Regions from separate parts of the Aliiglaciecola litoralis genome, predicted to be linked through region 1. Evidence: riboswitches for the same ligand, from Rfam matches in the RefSeq annotation. Region 1 holds a riboswitch; the other holds the start of a gene.
What was found. A riboswitch is a leader RNA that binds a small molecule or an ion and turns the genes downstream of it on or off. The one in region 1 is predicted to bind cobalamin.
Positions count from the first base shown of each region.

Region 2: another riboswitch for cobalamin. It lies ahead of ABD036_RS17960 (TonB-dependent receptor plug domain-containing protein); the one in region 1 lies ahead of ABD036_RS04490 (ABC transporter ATP-binding protein).

Region 1 is NZ_BAAAFD010000002.1:186,066-198,694, forward strand. It holds gene fabV (enoyl-ACP reductase FabV) at 1-435, opposite strand, end outside; gene ABD036_RS04475 (TRAP transporter substrate-binding protein) at 547-1,641, opposite strand; gene ABD036_RS04480 (TRAP transporter large permease) at 1,662-3,020, opposite strand; gene ABD036_RS04485 (TRAP transporter small permease subunit) at 3,020-3,565, opposite strand; cobalamin riboswitch at 3,732-3,893, shown strand; gene ABD036_RS04490 (ABC transporter ATP-binding protein) at 4,077-4,892, shown strand; gene ABD036_RS04495 (FecCD family ABC transporter permease) at 4,889-5,914, shown strand; gene ABD036_RS04500 (helical backbone metal receptor) at 5,911-6,816, shown strand; gene bolA (transcriptional regulator BolA) at 6,869-7,192, opposite strand; gene ABD036_RS04510 (alpha-ketoglutarate-dependent dioxygenase AlkB family protein) at 7,328-7,951, opposite strand; gene ABD036_RS04515 (methyltransferase) at 7,983-9,122, shown strand; gene ABD036_RS04520 (peptidylprolyl isomerase) at 9,174-9,815, shown strand; gene ABD036_RS04525 (GNAT family N-acetyltransferase) at 9,827-10,354, opposite strand; gene ABD036_RS04530 (GGDEF domain-containing protein) at 10,351-11,523, opposite strand; gene epmA (elongation factor P--(R)-beta-lysine ligase) at 11,649-12,626, opposite strand.
Region 2 is NZ_BAAAFD010000016.1:27,170-39,798, reverse strand. It holds gene ccoG (cytochrome c oxidase accessory protein CcoG) at 1-398, shown strand, start outside; gene ABD036_RS17965 (serine/threonine protein kinase) at 395-1,378, shown strand; cobalamin riboswitch at 1,419-1,657, shown strand; gene ABD036_RS17960 (TonB-dependent receptor plug domain-containing protein) at 1,726-3,597, shown strand; gene ABD036_RS17955 (type 2 periplasmic-binding domain-containing protein) at 4,083-4,505, shown strand; gene ABD036_RS17950 (porin) at 4,523-5,662, shown strand; gene ABD036_RS17945 (thiol:disulfide interchange protein DsbA/DsbL) at 5,872-6,507, shown strand; gene ABD036_RS17940 (thiol:disulfide interchange protein DsbA/DsbL) at 6,538-7,161, shown strand; gene ABD036_RS17935 (SulP family inorganic anion transporter) at 8,064-9,629, opposite strand; gene bamJ (BamJ family beta-barrel-assembly machinery protein) at 9,784-10,404, opposite strand; gene ppc (phosphoenolpyruvate carboxylase) at 10,630-12,629, shown strand, end outside.

The sequences.
Region 1 (12,629 bases):
AGTACGTCGAGGTGACGCAAGACTGTAAATAACCAAGTCAACTTTACCCATATTGGCTTTAAGTTGCTCAATCACTTGTTGTTTCAATTCGTTGGAAAAGGCATCACCATTGAGGGTGTGAGCGTAAATACCAGCTTGACCTGCAAATTGATGGAAGGCAGCTGTATTGTACCAGCCCGCAGTACCTGTTTTTCGCTCAGTAGGCGGTTTTTCAAAACACACACCTAAGGTTTTAGCGCCATATCCAAAGGTCGATACGATGCGAGAAGCGAGTCCATAACCCGTCGAACAGCCAAGAATAAGCACATTCTTGGGACCTTCTCCCAAATCACCTAAACTTTTTACGTATTCGATTTGTTCGTTAACACTTGCTGCACATCCAACTGGATGCGCATTTGTGCATATAAAGCCGCGTACTTTTGGCTTAATGACCATAATGGGTAATCCTCACAATTAATTTGCTGGCTATTCTAAAGGGCAATGCCGTAACAACACATCTGAGCAGATCAAAAATCGAAATGATGTGGCTTTTTGCCTCACTAAATTCTATTCACCATCACGATTTTTATAGTATTCCATTTCCGAAATACGGTGGTAATTCTGCACGCTATCTTGGAATTTCTTGTAGGACGCATACACCTTAGCGAAAATCGGATCGGCAGCTGCTTGTTCTTGCATCACTTCACTGCTGGCTTGACGAAGTGCGTTCATGACATCTTTTGGTAGCGGACGCATGTCCACTGAGTGAGTTTCCACCAATGCCTGCATTGCGGAATTATTGGCTGCAGTGTACTCATCTAGCATATCTTGATTGACGGCTCGCGTAGCCACTTCGATAATAGCTTGCAAGTCTTTGGGCAACGCTTCATAAGCCTGCTTATTAACCATAAATTCCAAGCTTGCACCCGGCTCGTGCCAACCCGAGTAGTAGTAATATTTCGCCGCTTTATGTAGACCAAATGACATATCATTGTAAGGCCCTACCCATTCAGTTGCATCAATCGCACCTGATTGCAGTGATGTAAACAACTCGCCTCCCGTTAGAGCCACTGGAATACCACCTAGCTTTTTCAACACCTCAGCACCTAAGCCAGGAATGCGCATTTTCAATCCTTTTAGATCGTCGACACTGTTAATTTCCTTTTTGAACCAACCAGCCATTTGCACACCGGTATTACCGCCCACAAAGGGGATCAAGTTAAAGGGCGCATAGAGCTCTCGCCACAATTCCATGCCGCCACCATAGTGCATCCAGCCGTTAAACTCAGTGGCATTCATACCAAATGGAATAGCGGTAAATATCTGCGCAGCTGGCGCCTTGCCTTTCCAATAATACGAGCCAGCATGGCCCATTTCAGCGGTACCACTAGAAACCGTATCAAATACTTCGAAGCCATCGACCAATTGACCGGCACCAAAAACCTTTATTTTTAATCGGCCGTTAGACATACGATCCACGTACGTGGCAAAGGTCTCTGGCGCTTTGCCTAAGCCTGGAAAATTTTTCGGCCAAGATGTCACCAATTTCCACTCATAAGTTTGCTGTGATTGAGCACTTGTGTCTTGCACTTTGCTGTCTCCACCACAGGAGATCAGTGCCATACAAGTCGCTAGCAAAATCATTATGTTAGGTAATTTCATATCAGTTGTTCCAAACGCGTTTAAAGTAAAGATGGCAACCACGTTACCAGATTTGGCCAAATAGCCAATGCTAGTAATAACATCAGTTGAATTATAATAAAGGGAAGCACCCCTTTGTAGATGTGACTGGTTTTTACTTCTGGGGGCGCAACGCCGCGTAAATAGAATAAAGCGAAACCAAAAGGAGGGGTTAAAAACGAGGTTTGCAGATTCACCGCAATCATAATACCCAACCAGATCGGATCAACGCCCATGGCCAACAACACAGGCGCGACCAACGGCACTACTACAAAGGTGATCTCGATAAAGTCTAAGATGAAACCCAGTAAAAATATCACGACCATGACGACCAACACTGCACTAAAGGTGCCCCCCGGTAATTCAGCAAAGAAACCTTCAATCAGTTCCTCACCACCAAAACCGCGAAATACCAATGAAAAAATGGCCGCGCCGATGAGGATCAAGAACACCATAGAGGTCACTCGGGTGGTGGCCATCATCACGTCTTTGAGTTTGCTTAAGGTCAATTGCCGCTGGGCAAGTGCTAGTATTAAAGCACCGGCCGCCCCTACTCCCGCAGCTTCGGTGGGCGTTGCGTAACCAAACAAAATGGAACCCAGAACTAACACAATCAAGAATAGTGGCGGAAATAGTGCACTAAACAAACTGACCTGAGAGTCTGTTTGATCCGACTCTAGCGCCGCAGGCGCAGTTATATGCCTAGCTGCAAACACCAATACATAGATAAGATACATCCCCACCAACAGCAAGCCGGGCACCAGCGCACCGACGAATAAATCCCCAACTGACACCGACTCTGGCGAAAAGATCCCCATGTCTAATTGAGCCTGTTGAAATGCACTAGACAGCACATCACCAAGTAATACTAAGGCAATCGAAGGTGGAATGATTTGTCCCAAGGTCCCGGTTGCGCAAATTGCGCCGCTGGCAAAGGAAGGCGCGTAGCCTTGTTTCAGCATTGTGGGTAAAGATAACAGCCCCATGGTCACGACAGTTGCGCCAACAATGCCAGTGCTGGCCGCCAATAGCATGCCCACTAGTACTACTGAAATTGCCATACCGGACTTCAATCGCCCAAATACCTGCCCCATCGCCATTAACAGGTTCTGCGCTACCTCGGATTTTTCCAGCATCACCCCCATGAACACAAACAGAGGCACCGCCACTAGGGTTTGATTAGTAATAATGCCGTACAGGCGACTGGGAACTGCATGCAAATAGGACGCATCGAATGCACCGAAAAACATCCCGATACCAGCAAATATAAGCGCTGTGCCGGCCAATGTGTACGCAACCGGATACCCCAGTAGCAAAGTAACGCAGACCAAGGCAAACATCACCAATGAGAGATATTCCATTACTGCTCTCCCTGCTGAGGTTGATCTGAATCTTTGCAATTGCACAATGCGAGGGCGTTTTTGAGTATCTCGGAAATACCTTGTGCCACCATGATCGCGGCAAAGACCAAGATCAATGACTTGAGTATAAATACTGCAGGGATCCCGCCAGCTTCACGGGAGTCCTCCAACATACTCCATGAAAACATCACGTAGTCATAAGAAATGATGAAAATGAAGATATTGACCGGTAACAAAAACGCCACACTGCCAAAAAGATTTACTTTGGCTTGTTTCGCTGGACTAAAACGTCGATAAAAGATGTCAACTCGCACGTGCTCATTGACGCGCAGCGTGTGAGCACTGCCAAGCAAAAACACAGTGGCATGCAAATACATCACCGACTCTTGCATGGCAATCCAGCCGATATCAAAACCGTATCTGAGCACCACAATCAACAACATGGTGATCACCATCAATAAGGTAAACCAACTGATCCACTTACATAAGACATCGTTGAGCGTATCTATAAAGTGGAAAGCACTCTCAACTGGACGCATTTCCATAATATTATTCTTATCTTTCTTGTTGGACGGCTATCATAACACTGAGGTGATAGTTGCCTACAGTATTTGGCTGGAATTTTCAGTAAAAAAAGTCATCAGGTCAATATCTTAAGCTGAGTATGACGGGCACAAATAAGTCTCGATGGTGCTTCTAAAGCCTGTTATATTAGCTCACTTCTAGCTTGGTTTAAGCGGTTGTCTCGTAAGGGATAGCGCAAAATTAAATGGGAATTTGGTGAGAATCCAAAACTGTACCCGCAACTGTAATTGCCTACACTCAATTAAAAGTAGGCATAAGTCAGATATCAGCCAAGCCTGAACCACTCAGTTTTGCAGTTTTTGGCTGGCAGCCAAGGGTGCATAACGCTGAGCATTGATCGTGCGGGAATACACGTTTCAAAATGTCGCCTTAATCCGTAACTCAAGCGTCATTTTCCCGTTTACTTATTGCTTTGAATGCCTTCAATTAGCGAATGACTGAAGGGACGTAAATTGGAATTGCCTATTCATCATGCTTGATGTCAAACACGCTGCTTTTCAAATTAACAATAAGCATATTCTTAAAGACGTAAGCTTCAACTTACCGACAGGCCAAATTTTGGGCGTGCTTGGCGCTAATGGTGCAGGCAAAACAACGCTGTTGAAAATGATAGCGGGCCAGCGTGCGAGCAAAGATATGATTTATTGGCATGGCCGTCCCATAGAGTCCTTATCGCACAATGAAAAAGCCAAACAAATCGCGGTGGTCAATCAATTTAATCACAATGTCTTTTCTCTAGATCTTGAGCAGATAATCAGTATGGGACTGCTGCCCCACCAACGCCTCTTTAGCCGAGTATCCGCTCAACAAAAACATACCATAGCAGATGCGCTTGCCAAGGTAGGTTTGCTAGCGCAGCGCAAACAAGCATTTCATACTTTATCGGGCGGAGAGCAGCAAAGAGGATTGCTTGCCAGAGCACTGGTTCAAAGGGCACATTTAATTGTACTGGATGAACCCATCAATCACTTAGACGTGTTTTACCAGCATCAAATACTGCATTTATTGAAACAGCTTGCTACAGCAAGAGGCTTATGTGTGGTGATGAGTTTGCACGATGTTAATTTGGCGGCAAACTACTGCGACACATTATGTTTACTTAACGAAGGACAAATGTTAGCACAAGGTGCTCCTCAAGATGTATTGACGGAAACCTTGTTGCAAAGTGCATTTAAAACACCTTGTAAGGTATTTCCAGCAAGCCAGCAGCACGCATTACGGGTTGAATTTCTGCCACATAGCGCGCCTCATATTGACGCTCAATTTGGTCAGGACAATTTAATATGAAGACACCCATGGTTTGGTTTTTCATCGCTTTAGCGTTACTGAGCGTTTTCGGCGGACTATTTTTTGGTGCGGCTGAGTTGTCGGTCGAAGAAATCTATCATTGTGTTACCCGTCACTGCTCGCAAAGTGTCAATGAAATTATTTTTTGGCAGGTACGCGTGCCGCGTGTAGCCGTTGGCTTTCTGGTCGGCGCGGGGCTTGCGGTAGCAGGTGCCACTTTACAGAATGTGTATCATAACGGATTAGCTGACCCTTATTTGTTCGGCGTTGTGTCAGGTGCAGGATTAGGTGCCAGCATCGCCACGCTACTGTTCACCGGCTCAGCCACTGTAGAGAGTGAAATACTGTCTGGCTTGGCCAGTATTCCGTTTTCCATCGCCTTGCCGTTGTCGGCATTTTTAGGTGCGTTTTTCGCAGTCATAATAGTGCAAATTCTGGCTAGCAAGCTGTTTGGAAATCGCACTGAACAGTTATTATTAGCGGGCGTTGCCGTATCCTTCATGCTCAGTGCATTGAGTCACTTTATACTTTTTAGTGCCGAGCCTTTTGCTGCCAACAAAGTGATTTTCTGGCTACTGGGCAGCTTAGCTCGAGCTGAAATGTGGTTCGTGTGGATCATGCTGCCCGTAGTCAGCATCAGTGTTGTTGTATTGTGGCTATTTGGCCGTCATATGGATGCCATGTTATTGGGTGATGAAAGTGCTAAAGCGTTAGGGGTGAGAGTGAATCTAATGCGTATGGGCGTTTTGATAATTTGTGCAGCATTAACTTCTTGTATCGTTGCTTATTGCGGTGGGATTGGCTTTGTTGGTTTGATGATCCCGCACATAGTACGAAATTGGTTAGGTGTTACCACCCGTATTCTAATCCTCGGCTGTGTTCTAGTTGGCGGCGTATTTTTAGTCTGGATTGATGTACTCGCCCGAGTGCTAGTTGAAAACCAAGAAATCCCAATCGGAATTATTACCTCTGCAATCGGCAGTGTGTTTTTCTTATTAGCGCTTAACAAGGTAAGAAGATGAGTAGCACAATCAGTTACCCAATGAGCACCAAAACCCACACCCGTTTTATTATAGGACTGATATTCTATGTATTCTTTAGCAGCGCATGGGCTCTCGCCCAAACTCCAAAGCAGCAAGCGGGGCAATTGAAGCTCATCGCCCTTTCTCCGCATTTGGTAGAGTTACTTTATGAGCTAGGCGCTCAAGAGCATATCATCGCAACGACTACCTCATCGGACTATCCCGACGACGCTAGGCACATTTTGACGGTGGGTGATCACAGTCGCTTACAGATAGAAAAGATCATTCAATTGCAGCCCGATATTATTCTCGCATGGAAAAGTGGCAACCCTCTGGATGATCTGTCTCGGCTTGAATCCTATGGACTCAGAGTAGAATATTTTGACCCAAAAGTGTTGAGTGATGTAGCAGCGGATATTCGTCGACTGGGTGAGCTTGTTGAAAAATCTCCCTTGGCAGAGATCTTAGCCAACCAGTTTTTACAACGCCTAACACAGATAACTAGCCGTTACAGCAAACGACAAGCCGTCAGTGTCTTTTTTGAGATTTGGCCAAGTCCCCTGCAGACTGTAAGCGGTGGTTCTTGGCCACAACAGCAATTACAGGCTTGTGGCGCAGACAATATCATTCAAAACAGTACTGAGGATTACCCGTCAATATCCATTGAGCAAGTACTTACTAACCAACCTCAAGTGATTATACAACCGCGCTCTGAACGTGCCCCTGCAAGTGCCATTTTTGATTGGACCACTTACCCCTTTATTCCTGCTGTAAAGCATCATTTTATCTTGCACCCTAATGCCGATAAAATGTATCGCATGACTCGCAGAGTTTTGGATGAGATTGATTCACTTTGCCAAAGTATCGATCAAGCTAGGCAGTTCTACCTCTCTAGTAAGTAGGCACTCACACACCCCACAAAACCCATTCCTTTTAAGCATCTGATTTAGATGTTTACGAGGTGGCGTGTTTCATTCCTCCTAGACAATTGGGAGAATCAGGTGAATTGCCATATAAATTATGCCATTCATCATGGGTGTAAGTGTGCAACGCTAAAGCGTGAATTTGCTCTGCGAGTTCTTCTTTCAATACGGCATTGACGGCACGATGACGGTTAATTAAACGCTCACCGGTGAATTTAGGTGTGACCAACACCACCTTAAAATGGGTTTCAGATCCGCGTGGCACATTGTGCATGAAGCTTTCGTTAATAACTTCCAGATGGGCCGGATCGAAATGAGACAGTAATTTTTTCTCGATATTATTTTGAATATTCATTGGCATTCTCTGAGTGTGTTGTTATTAAAAATAGCCTTTTTTCTCGGTAGTTTGAAACTAAATTTTACCCAATTGTAGTAAGTGACTGAGACAACTAGATATAATTTCTAAGCATGAAACTCACGTTAATTATAACTAGGTTGCAGAAGCTAAAATAGTCCTAAAAGTCAAGTTTATCCTACCCATCAATGGTGCTGTACGTTTGGTGATACCGTGTTGCCAATATCGCTGAGTTGCACCGGCCATAACTAACAAGCTGCCACTTTGAAGGGGGATTCGATAAGTCTGTGCATTGTCTTTTCGCTTAAAGTCAAAGTCTCTTACTTGGCCTAAGGTAACTGATGCGATAGTTGGATAAGGGCCTAATTCAGGCTCATTGTCACTGTGCCAGCCCATGCTATCTTGACCGTCGCGATACCAATTGGCTAAAACTGAATTGAACTGACATTGGGTCAACGCTTCGATGTCTTGCTTGACTCGCAAAAGGTCATCGGTCCAAGCCATCGGCGTCATGTGTAACCCTGAATAGCTATACTGGGCATCTGCATCGCCGTACCAAGCCTGTAAGCGCGGAATTTTCACTTGTCTACCAAAGAGTTTGATAGAATCTTGCCGCCATGCCAAACCTGTGCTTAATTTCTGATACAATTGCGCGGCTGCGTCACTATCAATAAAGTGCGACATATAACGAACGTCTGCATCCGCTAGCGGCAGCGATTCAAATGTACGGGTAGATGAAGAAAATAAATCCTGTTGCATACCGGTTATTACGAAGGTGGTCCTAATTTAGATGAATACGTGTTTTCAGTTTCTTGATAAAACCTTGGAGTTATACCGTTATCCAAAACGTTTCATGCATCCCAGTTGGCAGGCATGGGATTCAGCAGATGAACTGCTCATCAACTACGTTGTGGAACAACAGCCTGACTACGCTAATGCGCACTTTTTAATATTAAATGACGATTTCGGGGCATTGACCAGCTGGCTGTCGCCCGCCCGCATTACCCACGTGTCTGACTCATTAATCGCGCAAAAGTCTTGCCAGAAAAACATTCAGCTTAATCATAGTAACCCAACTTTTGTAGAGTATCGAAATAGTTTAGAGTCTTTGCCTGATTCACCTGATTGGGTTTTGCTCAAAATACCCAGAACTACCGCGCTGCTAGAGTATCAACTCGCTCAGATCCGTAAAGTGATCAGCCCTACAACAAGGATAATGGCGGGCGCCAAAGCGAAGTCTATTCAAAAGTCCACCTTGTCACTATTTGAAAAATATCTCGGTAATACGCATACCTCACTGGCGAAAAAGAAATCTCGTTTGGTGTTTAGCCAACCGCAGTTTCCGTTGACTGACTTGTCGCTTCCTGAGCCAACGCGTTGGAAAAGCGATGATGGCGTATTGCATGTCGTTAACCATGCTAACGTTTTCGCTCGACAACAGATGGATATTGGCGCCCGACATCTTGCAGCTTGTTTACCTGATTGTGAGGGCAAGCGTATCGCAGACTTAGGCTGTGGTAATGGCATTATTGGTTTGACCGTTTTGCAACGCACTCAACACGCTAAAGTGACTTTTATTGACGAGTCTTATATGGCGGTAGCATCAGCTAAGGAAAATGTTAGATTGAACTTTCCTGAGAGGCTGGTTGATTGTGAGTTTGTAGTAAGCAATTGCCTTGAACAACTCGATAAAGAAACTCAATTTGATATTGTATTATGTAATCCACCTTTTCATCAGCAAAATACAGTAACCGATCATATCGCCTATCAAATGTTCGACGACAGCAAGACCAAATTGGTGAAAGGCGGAGAATTGAGAATAATTGGCAACCGACATTTGGATTATCCACAAACTCTCAAACGCCTGTTTGGCGGATATGAAGTGGTTGGTAGTGATCCTAAATTTAGTATTCTTTCATCACACAAATAGATAACCTGAATGCGGGTTCACAGATAGTCACAATTAACCCAGAGATCGCTTATGAAAAATATTATTATCGCCCTTATTATTTTGTTTAACGCCACTGTGGCAATTGCCCAAAGTAAAAAAGATGGCTCTCATATTCAACCCGATAATTATTATCCCAAAGTAATGCTTCATACCAGTATGGGTAACATCACCGTTGAGTTATATCGCGCCAAAGCGCCCATTGCGGTGAATAATTTCTTGCGCTACGTGGAACGGGGGCGTTATGAAGGATTGCTGTTTCATCGTATCGTGCCTAATTTTGTGGTTCAAACTGGCGGATATGACACCGATTTTAAAGGTATTAAGACGTTCCCTAAAATATTCAACGAATCGGGTAACGGACTAAAAAACGAGGCCTACACCATTGCCATGGCACGAGACAATGACCCGCATTCAGCAATGAGCCAGTTTTACTTTAATCTAAGAGACAATGAGAGTTTGGACCCTGGTAAAAATTGGGGATATACCGTATTCGGTTATGTCACAGAAGGTACCGAAATCATTGATGCTATGGCCGAGGTAGAAACCGAATACAATGTTACCGTCAGGTGGCATGATGTACCCAAGCAGCCGATAATTTTAGAAAAGGTCACGATTCTTCCCCCCTTTGAAGCTGTTCCTGCTCAAACCAGTACAGCGCCAGAAGAGGGATAAAAATCACCTAGTTATCGCGCGTCAAAATTTCGCTTAATATACAATAACGATTGTTGGTTAGTGGGTTCGATAAGCTTACTAAATTCGAACCCCAACCTTTCAATTAACTTAATCGAGGCTTTATTGAGTGGCGATATAGTGGCATAGACAGTATCTAAACTATAGCGCGACACATCGTGTTGCAATACGCCTTGACACGCCTCAAACGTCAGGCCTTGACCTCTGAATTGAGGTAATATCGCGTAGCCAATGTCTGGTTTATCTAAATAGTCGCGCTGCAAAAGACCGCACACGCCCATGGGTGTGTTATCGGTCAAACTTTCAAATATGTACATACCAAAGCCATGATTTCGATAACAGCTCAGTGGACCGTCTTTAATAAACGCTTCGGCCTGCGTTTCATCATGTACATTGCGGTCGCCAATGTGCGCTATCCATTGCGGATCATTCACTAACGAGATGACAAATTGCCGATCCTGCATGCTAAACTTGCGCAGTCGTAAGCGAGCAGTTTTATGCTGCCAATCAGTCTCTTTCATGGGTTATCTGCTGGTTTAACGGGGGTTACTTTAACCGAACGTACTTTATTTTTACCTGCTTTTTTAGCCATATACAACGCTTTATCTGCTTTTTCGATAAGCGCGATATGACTCTCTTTTTCGCTAACTCCAAGCCCAATACTAATGGTGACCGCAATATCTTGGTGTTCACGATTTAACTTACTGACTTCATCTCGCATGCGATCCGCTATTTGCATACCGTTATTGTGACCGGTTTCCACCAGTACAACTAAAAACTCATCTCCTCCCATGCGACCCACATAATCTATATCACGCACATGCAACTTGATGGCTTCCGATACATCAACCAAAACCCGGTCACCTAACACATGACCGTAAGCATCATTAATGTGTTTAAAATTATCGATATCAATCATCAGTAAACAAAGGGGATGGTCGAAACGCTCACTGCGAGCTAATTCTCGAGTCAATATTTGATCAACCGCACGCCTATTTAGCAGACCGGTTAAATGATCTTGTTGTGCCAGCAATTTTAACTGTCGATTATTGCTATTTAACTCACTGAGCGCTTCAAACTGTTTCACTCGCATTGCTTCTGTCATGTTAGCTAACACAATACAAATAATCGAGGTGGTCAATCCCGTCGCTATCAATGGCGAAGCAATTTGAATATCAATGTTGATGAATAACAACGTTGCTAAAACGCAAAACGCCAAAGTAATGATTACGGAAAGCAACACAAGATGACCTTGCAATGTAAAGCAGATCACGATCATGATGACCGCAAAAGGAGTCAAACCTAAGCCAACTTGAGCTCCTAAAACAGACAGAAAAATAGCCACACATGTCATAAATACCGGGAACATCACTTCAATAAATGTCGCTACGGGCGTCAATGCCGGCAAATACTTCAGTTTGGACAAGAAAAGAATATTAAACGCAGGATAAATAATGGAAAACCCGTACAACAGAGTGTACGGCATCATTTCAGTATTAAACACTGCTAGACCGAGTCGAAAGTGGTGCAGCAAATGCAAACCAAACAACACACAGGCAAGCAACGAAAAGTACATGACGTACTTTAAATTGTTGGCATTGCAATGCAATTCATACTCTGCCTTTAAGGCAGGTTTGGGTTTGGGAAACAATCGAGACATTGCCAAACCATATACTTTGGTCGTATCCATACTGACATGATGCCCATGTGGTTATTGCTAAAACAGAATAACGTTAACTGAGTGTAGCAAAAAACCTAAGTGGGACAATCACTTTAGAATGAATATTTTTTAATCATATTTGGCTTTGCTAAGATTCACGCGTTATCGATAAAAAAGCTCATAGTCTGCTCTATTCGACTTGATTGGCGCTTTAACATCATTAATCGGTCAAATCCTAGCGCTACGCCAGCACAGTCAGGCAATCCTTGGTGCATTGCCTGAATAAACAAATTATCAATTGTGATGGTTGGCAGTCCTTTGGATTGGCGTAACAGGTTATCGTTTTCAAACCGAGTCAGTTGTTCTTGGGGGTCACCCAATTCATGATATCCGTTAGCCAATTCAATGCCTTTGTAATAGACCTCAAATCGTCTAGCAATGCGCGGATCCTCAGGCTCCAGTTTAGCCAACGCGGCCTGAGACGCTGGAAAATTGACCAGCGCGACTGGACGCTCTTGACTTAATTGAGGCTCGATTAATTCACAACACAGCAATTGTAATAACACATCTTTATTGGTTTCAGATTGCGCAATATCGTTAAATCCCAGCCGACTTGTTTGCTGTTGTAAATGCGCAAGGCTGATGTCTAACGGATCGAAATCACAATAGCGAATAAATGCCTGCTGATAGGTCACTATTTCTAAGGGCGGCGTATCGAGTACTTCTTGCAACAACGCGTCCACTTCGTCAATCAATTGCCAATGATCAAAGCCTACACGATACCATTCGAGCATAGTGAATTCGGGATTATGGAATCGGCCGGCTTCTTCATTGCGAAACGCCTTACTCAATTGGTAAATAGAGCCGCTACCCGCACAAAGCAAACGTTTCATCGCGAACTCAGGTGAGGTTTGCAAATATAACACTTGCTCTTGACTGGATTGTGGGTGACTGAAGCGCGTTTCGAAGGCGCGTAAATTTACATCGGTGACGCTAGCCTGACTAAGCATTGGCGTTTCCACTTCCAACACATTACGCAAGGCAAAAAAGCCTCGTACCTGAGCCATCACCTGAGCTCGGGTGCGAAGACTATCCATACTGGCAGTAGGTTGCCAAGCGTCAAAATCAGCCATAAT
Region 2 (12,629 bases), on a different contig from region 1:
TTGGCTATGCGTTGGTACTAGCGATCATGAGTGGTTTATTGGTTTTTGAAATCATGACTCGTGTGCCTTTAGAAATTGATATTATTCGTGACCGAAACTCGCTTTACCGAGAAACGAATGATGGCTTGATTGAAAACGTGTATACCCTAAAATTGCTAAACAAATCGCAGACTAACCGAGAATATAAAGTGGAAGTAATAGGCCTAGATGGGCATAAATATATTGGTGATGATAAAGCGCGAGTTGCTGGCGGAGAAGTATTTAATCTAGCAATTAGCATCGCGATTGACCCTTATGCATTGAAAGAACAAGTGACTGAATTTAGTTTCAAAGTATCCGCGATTAATAGTCCTGAAGACATACAGAGGACCGAATCAACTAAGTTTATTTATCAATGAAAAAGATAATTGAAACCAGTTTCGATTTTGCCCAGTTAGGGCCTGACTTGATTTTAGATGCAATTGAAGCCAAAGGGCTGTTGGTTGAATCAGGATTACTTGCACTGAATAGTTATGAAAACCGGGTATATCAATTCCTGTGCGACAACAACAAGCGCTATGTCGCGAAGTTTTATCGGCCGCAACGCTGGAGCAAGCAACAAATCCAAGAAGAGCATGATTTTGCATGGGAATTACAAAACCACGAAATCCCTGTCGTTGCGCCATTGAAGTTAAATGGCGACACGCTTCACAGCCATCAAGGATTTTACTTTGCGATATTCCCATCAGTAGGCGGTCGACAGTTTGAAGTCGATAATTTAGATCAATTAGAATGGATGGGGCGTTTTATTGGGCGAATTCATCAAGTTGCAAAAGGTAAGTCATTTAAATTTCGTCCTACTTTTAGTATACAAGAACATTTATTCGACTCAGTTGAAACGCTAAAGCAAACTCAACTCATCCCCACTTCACTTCACACCGCTTTTTTTACCATTTTACAACAAGTTGTAGACTTAGCAGCTAAACGCTATCAGCCTGCTTCACATATTCGCCTTCATGGTGATTGTCATCCTGGCAACATATTATGGCGAGATGGTCCAACGTTTGTCGACTTAGACGACTGTCGTGCGGGTCCTGCCATCCAAGATCTGTGGATGATGTTGTCGGGTGATCATCAACATCAACGATTGCAAATGGATACTTTGGTTGAGGCCTATGAAGAGTTTTGTGAATTTGATAAGGCTGAGCTGGCACTGATTGAGCCTTTACGAGCAATGCGTATGGTGCATTACATGGCCTGGCTTTCCCGTCGCTGGCAAGATCCGGCTTTTCCTCAGGCATTTCCTTGGTTTGCTGACGCAAAGTATTGGGAGCAGCAAATACTTGCGTTAAAAGAGCAATTATCCGCCTTACATGAACCAAGCTTAACCCTTTTTTAATTTTTCTTAATAACCGTTACCTTAACGAGGACACTTAGCTATAATGCGCTCATGCTAAGGTGCTGCGCAGTAAAACGCACAGTTAAACGGGAAGACAGTAAAGTGAAAGAGTGATCTTTGACCCAAGCTGACGCTGCCCCCGCAACGGTAAGTAAGTTGAAAGCTAGTGGAATACCACTGTTCTTAAGAATGGGAAGGTACTAGCCGAGTTTATTAAATAGTTTCATTATTTAGCAGACACTTATGAGCCCGGATACCGGCCTTGGTTAAACTGGGTTTTGGATTGAACGCAATCCAAGCCAACTCTCTAGAACGTACTCGGGTGGAGTACTGAACAAGGCTTTTACATGAATAACCTGTCTATTTTGCTAGCGGCAAGCTTTAGCTTAACTTTTGCTTGTGCTGCTACACAATCCAATCAACAACCTGAAACAACACCCGCTTCCCAAGAAATTGAGAAAGTTTCTGTCGTTTCAAGCCGCATCTCTCTTCCAACGAATCGCTTAGCGACCAGTGTCACTGTATTAGATGAATTTGATCTTCAGATGCAATCTACACTTAGTATTGCAGACATACTGCGTACAACAACCAGTGTTGGTGTGTCAAATTCAGGCGGATTAGGTAAAAATACAGTACTGCGAATTCGCGGTGAAGAAGGGTTTCGTACCAAGTTATATATTGATGGCGTTGAACTTAGCGATACATCCTCTCCTCAGGTGGCACCGATTTTCGATGACGTATTAGTAAATCAGCTTTCACGCGTCGAAATTCTCAGAGGTACTCAAGGTTTAGCTTATGGTGCAGATGCTGGAGGCGTTATTGCATTGTATACCGAATCTCAGCAACAAGGATTACACGGTAATATTGCTGTGAGTGCGTCACGTTACAACACCTTGGGGTTTACCAGCAATCTGTCATCGGGCAATGATCTAGGTAGTTTGTTTCTGTCTGCATCAACACTATCGAGCGACGGTTTTAATGCTCAGTCCTCTGATCTGACTGAAGAAAAAGACGGTTATCATAATAAAACGGTGCATTTTAAAGGCCATGTCAATCTCACCGACACATTAGAAGCTGGCTTTGTGGTAAGGCAAGTTAATGCAGACAATCACTACGATGGATGTTTCGATAACATAACATTTGCGCCAAGTAATCATTGCTCCAGCAACGCTCAGCAAAACACTTATCGAGCATCACTTAATTATGATTCTGATGCAGTACGCCACCATTTTGCGGTTGATAAAACCGCAGTTGAACGACGTTATTTCAATAATGCACAGTTTAGTTTCAACAACAGTGGTTCCATAAGAAAGTTGGAGTATATGGGCTCCGTGCAATGGTATAACCATGATTTCGTATTCGGATTAGATGCACGCGAAGAGCGGCTTGATAGTGAAAGCATTAAGCGAAAACAACAAGGTATTTTTGCTGAGTGGTTGGGCGACTTGAATAACGGCATTTATATTAACTTGGGCCTGAGACATGATGACAATGACACTTTTGGAACCCATGACAGTGTGCGAGTTGGCCTAGTTAAACAATTGCAATTTAATACAGTGGACATAAAATTAAAGTCGACTTTTGGTACCGGTTTTCGCGCCCCAAGTCTATTCGAACAAAACTACAATGATGGCCCTTTTGCGTTCGGAGATGCTGCGGGGTTGCAACTAAGTGAAGAGAATAGCAACGGTTTGGACATCGGTTTCGAGCTGCTCACTCAGTTTGGGAGCCAATTTGAAATGGTTTGGTTTGAACAGGAGATTGAAAATGAAATCGTATTTGATCTATCTGGATTTCAAGGATATTTTCAGTCAGTTGGAAGTAGTAGTTCCGAAGGTGTGGAGTTGAGTCTACATCATGCTTTTGATAACGGTATCTCTGTACGAGCCAACTATACCTATAATGACACACGCGACAATAATAATGAACGCAGACTCAGACGCCCTAAAAATAAATTCAATTTGAGTTTAAGGAAATCATTGATAAATGATCTCGTGACAATTGAATTACACCACCGAATAGTGAATGATGCAGTAGACATTAACAGTATGGAGTTAGACGATTACTCTGTAACTGATATTTCGGCACAAATACGACTATCCCAAGGCATAATGTTGAACACAGGCCTTACAAATTTATTTGATCACAATTATCAAGAAGTTGAAGGATTTAATACTGCTCAGCGCTCACTGCATGTTTCATTATCGGTGAGTCTATAACGAGTTTGAACCGATGTTCTTATGGTGAAATCGAAGCTGAGTATATTAATGATACTTCTTTAAATCATTACTAATGTAACCTTTTTTTACCCTAAAACTAGAACTATTTGGAATTGCCGACTACGGTTATACCAACTTCGGCAATTCCATAGAAGTACAGCCATATCCTCGCGGAACTGTATTGGTTAGCTGTTGTTTTCAATAACAAAATTGGACATGGCGACAGTGCCGCTTTTCACGGAAGCAAAACGTTTGAATTAAGCTATTTAGTTTGAGGATCTTTGTTTTGTTCTATCATTGATCATTTCATCCTCGAACAACTTAAAAATCAAGCTGGTTGATTTCTAGCCACTTAGGTATTTAAATAAATACCTAAGCTTCAACCAAGATACCTCACTAACATTGGAAAAGGCTCTGTTTATCTGTATCTTTCGCGCCACCCAGATTGACAGGTCATTTTTTAGACGATTTTTTTGAGAGGACACATGGTACATTTTTTTATACGCAAAACGCTACTTGCTGCAAGTCTCGCGATACTAGCAGGTAATGCCATTGCTGACGTAGTCGTGGTGGTACATCCAAGTAACACCAGTGCGATAGACAGCAAATCAGTGCAACGTATCTTTTTAGGTAAAGAAAAGAAATTTAGCAACGGCTCGGGTGTAAACCCTATCAATCAAACAAACAATGCAACTCGCAATGATTTCGACTCAAACGTGTTAGGCCGCAGCTCTAGCCAAGTCGCCGCGTATTGGTCCAAATTGGTATTCACTGGCAAAGGGATCCCTCCCAACGAGGTGGGTGGAGACGCTGAAGTAATTGCAGCTGTAGCTGCAGACCCTTCAGCAATTGGTTATGTCGATAGTGCAGCTGTTACTGGCGACGTCAAAACCATCCCACTTAACTAATTGAGGAGAAACACACAATGAAAAAATCTATTACTTTAATGGCATTGGCTTGTGCTACCACATTTTCTGCCAACGCTGACGTGCGCATCAATGGTTTTGCTAATCTTATTGGCGGCATCACTAGCAGTGAAGATTCGTTATACGGTTATGACGACAGTGTTTCATTTAGCGATGAAAGTTTGTTCGCCATTCAGGTTAGCGGTGATATTAATGACAAAATGACCGCGACAGGACAGATTGTTGCGAAGGGAAATGATGACTACAAAGCAGAGTTTGAATGGGCGTATATTAGTTATCAAGCCACTGACAATATTAGCGTATCAGCCGGTCGCATTAGACTGCCATTATTTCGCTATTCTGCCTCTAAAGATGTCGGATACTCTTACCATTGGGTAAATGCACCCCGTGCGGTTTATGATGTACCTTTTAATAACCTTGAAGGGTTCCGCTTAGACTACAATGACTATGCTGGAGATTGGGAATATGGGTTTCAATTAGCAGCAGGGACCATTAACAGTACTATTGATATTGATAATGGTCAGGGCGGTTTCGAAACTGTTGATTTCAATGCAAAAAATGCGATTTTATTAACCGCTGAGGCAACCTACGAATGGTTTAAAATTCGTGCGGTTGCAGGTCGTGGCACCTCTGATTTCCAACCTGCTATTCTAGAGCAAACATTTGCGCAACTACCCGCAAACATTGCCGACTCTTTACGAATCGATGAAGACACAAGTACCTTCTACGGACTTGGTCTAGAAGTCGACAAGTTTGACTGGTTTGTCAGTGCAGAAATTACCGAAGTGAACATAGAAGAATCTTTCTCGCCTAAAGATACCGCTTATTATGTGACAGCAGGTATTCGCCAAGGTAAGTTTACTCCATCGATCACGTATGAAGTACTGGATGGCGATGCCGAAATTCGATTCTTAGATCAAGTCGCGGCTTTACCTGAGCCTTTCCAAGCACCCGTCGGTGCGGCGGTTACGGGGGTGCAACAAGCATTTGCTAGCAAGTACAGCATGATAACTCTTGGATTACGTTATGATATGGACACCAACGTTGCCCTGAAAGCTGACATAAGTAAATACAATGATGACCTTGTAGAAGCAGACGACGCGACGTTAATGAGATTAGCGGTAAACTATGTATTCTAAGTTTGTTTAGTTTTTTTAAAATACCAAGCCGCCCATGTTAAGGCGGCTTTTTTAATTCTGTTTCTTTTTAAGGCTAATATCCCAGTAAAATTTAGAACACCTTAGTAAACACATTTCGTGTTCAGATTAGATTCATCTATCTGATATACTATCTTTTTGCGCCATATAGCTATGGTAACCCCTATTCAATATTTTGGAATTGAAGCACTATGAAGAAACTTTATTTTTTAATAACACTGTGCCTGCTAACCGCATTACAAGCCTGCGTTGAGCCTGAGGTCTCCTCTAAATGGGTTGAAGACAAGCATTATAAAGTGATCAGTGACACGGCTACTGAGTCACCTGTAGTCACAGAGTTTTTCTCTTTCTGGTGCCCTCATTGCTACAGCTATGAACCTATAGTAGCAAAGGTAAAACAGCAATTAGATAAAGACGTGGCGTTCAACAAAGTGCATGTAAACTTTATGCGCTTCGCAGGCCCTGATGTGCAAGAAGACGCAACGAGAGCGATGTTGGTCGCCAGATCACTGGGAAGAGAAGAAGAGCTCAATCAAGCTATCTTCAGTTATATTCATGAACAACGATTGCCCATTACAGGGATAAACCAATTAAAAGGGATCTTCCTTGCTCGTGGGATAGAGTTGGCGGAGTTTGATAAAATAGTCTCTAGTTTCAAAGTAAAAACTATGCTCGACAAGAACCGCAAAGCTATTGAAACCTACCGAGAGCATTTAAGTGGTGTTCCCAATTTCATCGTCAATGGTAAGTATCAAATGACCGTGACAAGCGACATGACAGTAGACGATATTATTGAACTTATTGTCTGGTTATCGACTCAATCTTAACTATATCAACTTAATAGGACGTTGTTTTTAATGAAACAAACTGCATTTTATAAATTAATATTTATCGTAATTGGCTTCGCCATTCCATCCCTTGTTGCAGCTCAAGAAAGTTGGAAAGAAGGTGAGCACTACACAGTAATCAGCAGCAAAGCTAGTGACGACAAGCAAATTCGCGAAGTTTTCTCGTTTTGGTGCCCACACTGTTATACGTTTGAATCAATTGCGAAAGAGCTGAAAACGAAGCTACCATCTGACGTTACTTTCATCAAAGCGCATGTTAATTTTATGGGCTCAACGACGAAGGAAGCGCAAAATGATGCTACTTCAGCGATGTTAGCGGCAAGCGCGCTAGGCCAAGAAGACATGTTTAACCAAGCACTTTTTGAAGCGATTCACAAAGACCGAAAAAACGTAACCGGCATGCAAGACATTTTAACGATCTTTGCTGAGGCAGGCGGTGATAGTGAAAAGCTTTTGAGAATGACGAAGAGTTTCGGGATTCGAGGAAAAGTTAGCAAAAATAATAAGTTAACTACGGGAGTTTCCAGTGTACCAACCTTTATTGTCAATAATAAGTATCAAGCTATTTTTACCCGCAATATGACTCCAGATCAGTTTATTTCATTGCTTCTGTGGCTCACTACCCAGAAATAGATTAACTTAGAAATATAACAGTAGCCGGATTAAACTCCGGCTTTTTTGTGTTTTTTACTGCGACATTAGTAAAAGCTTAACATGCCTGTCCACGTAAATATGCTTGGTCACTTCGAGAGTTTTAATGTGCCTGTCCACGTAATGATGCGTGGTCACTTCGAGAGTTTTAACGTGCCTGTCCACGTAATTGTGCGTGGTCACTTCGAGAGTTTTAACGTGCCTGTCCACGTAAATATGCTTGGTCACTTCGAGAGTTTTAACGTGCCTGTCCACGTAATTGTGCATGGTCACTTCGAGAGTTTTAACGTGCCTGTCCACGTAATTATGCGTGGTCACTTCGAGGTTTTTACGTGCCTGTCCCGTAATTGTGCGTGGTCACTTCGAGAGTTTTAACGTGCCTGTCCACGTAATTGTGCGTGGTCACTTCGAGAGTTTTAACGTGCCTGTCCACGTAATCGTGCGTGGTCACTTCGAGAGTTTTAACGTGCCTGTCCATGTAATTATGCGTGGTCACTTCGAGAGTTTTAACGTGCCTGTCCATGTAATTGTTCTTCGAGAGTTTTAACGTGCCTGTCCATGTAATTTTAACGTGCCTGTCCATGTAATTGCTGGTCGTTCGAGCGGCTGGAGCTGAGCTCCAGAGAACCCCGCTTTAGAGATGATGGCGTAATTTAGAAAATACAAAACCCACATTGAACCATCCATGGTGCTGGGTTCCCGATATCTCAAGCGCTGCTTTTAACTTGAGACAAAACTCACATTGAACCGTCCATGGTAAACCGCACCAGTGCACACATCCGTGTGTCCCCGTTCAGCCAGACGGCGCTGTGCGCCTAAAGATTCTGGCTTCACCCATGCTGGTCGTTCGAGCGGCTGGAGCTGAGCTCCAGAGAACCCCGCTCTCACCCTAATTTATCGCTGGCAATTCTGTAGCGGGGGTCTTCGTTGACGTTCATTTCAACGTAATCTTGTGCTTTTGTAAGCAGTTCACTGCACTCAGGGCTGATGTGGCGTATATGCAGTTTTTTACCTTGTTCTTTGTATTTATCTGCCAAGCCATCGATTGCATCTAAGCCTGATGAATCCCAGATTCGTGATTCTCTGAAATCGATTACGACATCTTCAGGGTCGTTCTGAGGATCAAATAGCTCTCTGAAATGTAGGACCGAGCCGAAGAACAATGGTCCTTCTAGATCATAGACTTTCCAACCATCTTCATCGGTATGCGTTTTGGCATGAATGTGCGTTGCGTGTTTCCACGCAAACACTAATGCCGAAACAATCACGCCTACAACTACGGCAACGGCCAAATCGGCTGCCACTGTGATGCCGGTCACCAAAAACAATACAAAGGCGTCTTCTTTATTAACTCCCCGTACAATTCTAAATGAAGCCCATTCAAAGGTACCGATAACGACGATGAACATCACACCTACCAATGCAGCCAGAGGGATCATTTCAATTAACGGAGCAGCAAATAAGATAAAGGCAAGTAATACAAGCGCCGCGGTGATTCCGGAAAGTCGACCTCGCCCACCTGAGTTAATGTTGATCATACTTTGACCAATCATGGCACAGCCACCCATTCCACCAAAGAATCCATTAACTGTATTTGCAACGCCTTGACCAACACACTCTTTGTTGCCGTTACCACGGGTGTCAGTCATTTCGTCGATCAGTGACATTGTCAACAAGGATTCAATCAGTCCTACCAAACACAAAATCACTGAAGTAGGTAAAATGATATAAAACGTTTCTAAAGTAAATGGCACCATGGGGATACTGAAACTTGGCAATTCACCGGCTAAGGTTGCAGCGGCTTTTTCGCCTTCAGGCAGCATATCTTTAACAAAATCAATCACGGTTCGAGCTTCCAGATCTAGACCGTGAACAAGGGCGGTTACAGTAATAATGGCAACTAAGGAAGCGGGAACCGCAGTGGTTACCTTAGGTAAAAGGTAGATGATCGCCATAGTCAATGTCGTTAGCCCAAGCATCCAATACAACATGCTACCTTGCATCCAGACCAACTCGCCAAAACTATTGGTAATTTTGAATTGTCCTAACTGCGCAAGAAAAATCACGATTGCTAAGCCATTCACAAAACCTAGCATAACTGGATAGGGCACCAACCGAATGAATTTGCCTAATTTGAATACGCCGGCAAGAATTTGCAAAATACCGGCAAGGATCACAGCCGCGAATAAATATTCCACCCCGCTAGTCGCAACCAATGCCACCATCACTACTGCCATAGCGCCGGTTGCACCAGAGATCATCCCAGGTCGACCACCTATTGCTGATGTAATCAATCCCATCATAAAAGCAGCATACAAACCCACCATAGGTTCTACGCCCGCAACAAAGGCAAACGCTACTGCCTCAGGCACTAACGCTAGTGCTACAGTTATACCCGAAAGTACGTCATTTTTGACATTACCATCGCGACGGGTTATCAGGTCAATCATCTATTACCTCAAAAATGTTATTAGGTTGCGTCTCTATTCGGTTATTTTAGCAGCTATGATCAAATAGGTCTTTTAACAGATTGTTAAATCTGAATATATTCGTCCGCTCACAAAAAAGGCCGGTTAACCGGCCTCTTAACGCATATCGTAGCGATTAAGCCACTATGTCGAGTAACTCGACATCAAAAACGAGTGTACTGAACGGACCAATTGCTCCGCCTGCACCTTGCTCACCATAAGCAAGATCGTGCGGCACGTATAGACGCCATTTAGAGCCAACCGGCATCATTTGCAATGCTTCAGTCCAACCTTTTATCACACCGTTAACTGGGAATTCTGCTGGCTGACCGCGCTCATATGAACTGTCAAATACGCTGCCATTAATCAAGGTACCGTGATAATGCGTGCGAACTGTAGAAGCTGCGCTTGGCTTTTCACCTTCACCCGCAGTTAAAACTTCATACTGCAAACCAGAAGGAGTTACAGTGACTTCGCTGCGCTTAGCATTGTCGGCTAAGAAATTAGCACCCTCTTCTATCGCACCTTTGTGCTGTTCTGCGCTGGCAGCTTGCATGCGTTGATGAATTTCGTTAAACGCCGCACCTAGAGTTTGGTTGTCAACTTGAGGCATTTGCTTAGCGAAAGCATCGGCAAGACCTTCTTTTACTGCATCAATGTCTAAACCTTCGAATGGGTTACCAGCAAGTTGCTCGCCCATCTGAAAACCAATACCATAGCTTGCTTGTAGCTCAACACTGTTAAATTTGTCTGTCACATTAAATCCTGAATTTGCTAAAAGTTAAGCGCCGAATAATATCACAATCACATGACCAGTTCACACCCCAAACCCTCAACAAGCAATGATAGGCTCAGCTAATTATGAATAGCCGTAGATCAATTATTCAGGAATAATGCATAACTAATCAGTTTAGACAAACCCAAGCACTGTCAGTATTGTCTTAGACTACTAATTAACGCTCAGAATGAATTCGGAGGATATGTGTCACAACAATTAGACATTCAATTAAGGGAAACCGTCAGATTTTTAGGGACCACTCTAGGCGACACTATTCGTGCTCAACTTGGCGAACAATGGTTACAGCGGATTGAAACGGTTCGGTTAGCAGGTCGAGAGTCATATCAGGGCAATAGCGATGCCAGTCAACAGCTCAAAGACCTATTTTCTGAACTGCAAAATGATGAGCTACTCACAATTGGGCGCGCCTTCTCACAATTTTTGAATTTAGCCAATATCGCTGAACAAGAATTCAATGCAATTACTACCGACGATGACCCAGTCACAACCTTGTTTGACCATCTAAAGTCAGCCGAAATTTCTCAGTCCACCTTTGCAGATGCATTTGAACAACTTAAAATTGATTTAGTTTTAACTGCGCACCCAACTGAAGTGACGCGCAGAACACTTATTCATAAACACAGCGAGTTGGCTAGTTGCCTTCGAGATCTCCACCACAGTCAAATTACCCAAGAGCAACGAGATGACTTAGAAACACGAGTCGCTGATTTAATAAGTCAGGCTTGGCATACTGAAGAGATCCGTTCTATCAGACCGACTCCGGTAGATGAAGCTCGATGGGGCTTTTCCGTAATCGAGAACTCATTGTGGGATGCAGTTCCTGCGTTCATCCGCTCACTTGAGAAGAAAGTTCAAGATCGCTTTAAAATTTCGCTACCTATTGATGCGGCACCAGTACAGTTTAGTTCTTGGATGGGTGGCGATAGAGACGGAAATCCAAATGTCACGTCCAAAGTCACTCAGCAAGTACTGTTATTAGCTCGAAAACGAGCTGCTAAATTGTTCGCACAAGACATTGACAGGTTACAAGCTGAATTATCAATGTCTGATTGTGATGATGAGCTTAGGGCGCTTGTTGGCAATGATTCTCGGGAACCTTACCGAGCGTTATTGCGGCCCCTTTTTACCAAATTAAAAGCAACCGAAGAAGGTATCGGCGAGTTTTTGGCTGGAAAACAAATAGATCAACAAGATTGGATCAGTAGTCAGGCCCAGTTGCTTGAGCCCTTGTTAAATTGCCACCGCTCCCTACATGCGTGTGGCATGAAGGTAATAGCAGATGGACAACTACTAGACACCATTCGTCGCGTGCATTGCTTTGGCGTGCACCTGCTCAAATTGGATATCCGTCAAGACTCAGAACGCCATGCTGACGTATTTGGTGAATTGACTCGCTATTTCGGATTGGGAGATTACAACGAGTGGAGCGAGCAAGACAAGCAAGCATTCTTGTTGCGAGAATTAGCCTCAAAACGCCCTTTGATACCGACGAATTGGCAACCTTCAGCTGAAGTCAAAGAAGTTCTGGATACCTGTAAAGTCATTGCCCAAAACAGTGAACAAGGGTTTGGCATCTACGTTATTTCCATGGCCAGCCTACCCTCTGATGTGCTTGCTGTGCAGTTATTGCTAAAAGAATCTCAGGTCAATTGGCCGATGCCCGTAGCACCGCTATTTGAAACTCTGGACGACTTGAACAACGCCCCTGTAGTGATGAAACAGTTGTTTGATATAGATTGGTACCGCGGCTACATCCAGGGTAAACAGCATATTATGATTGGATATTCTGATTCAGCCAAAGACGCCGGAGCTTTAGCCGCAGGCTGGGCTCAATATGAATCACAAGAAGCCTTAGTGAAATTAGCCGATGAGTACAATACCAAACTAACGTTGTTTCATGGTCGCGGCGGCACTATAGGTCGAGGCGGCCTTCCCGCTCATGCGGCAATACATTCACAACCGCCCGGTTCATTAACAGGCGGATTTCGAGTCACTGAGCAAGGTGAAACCATCCGCTATAAATTTGGCATGCCGGAACTGGCAAAAGGCAGTTTAGGTATCTACGCAAGCGCAATAATTGAAGCGATTCTATTCCCGCCGCCACAGCCCAAGCAAAAGTGGCGAGAAGCAATCAAAATGATGGCAGATGAAGGACGCGATAACTATCGCCAGACAGTACGCCA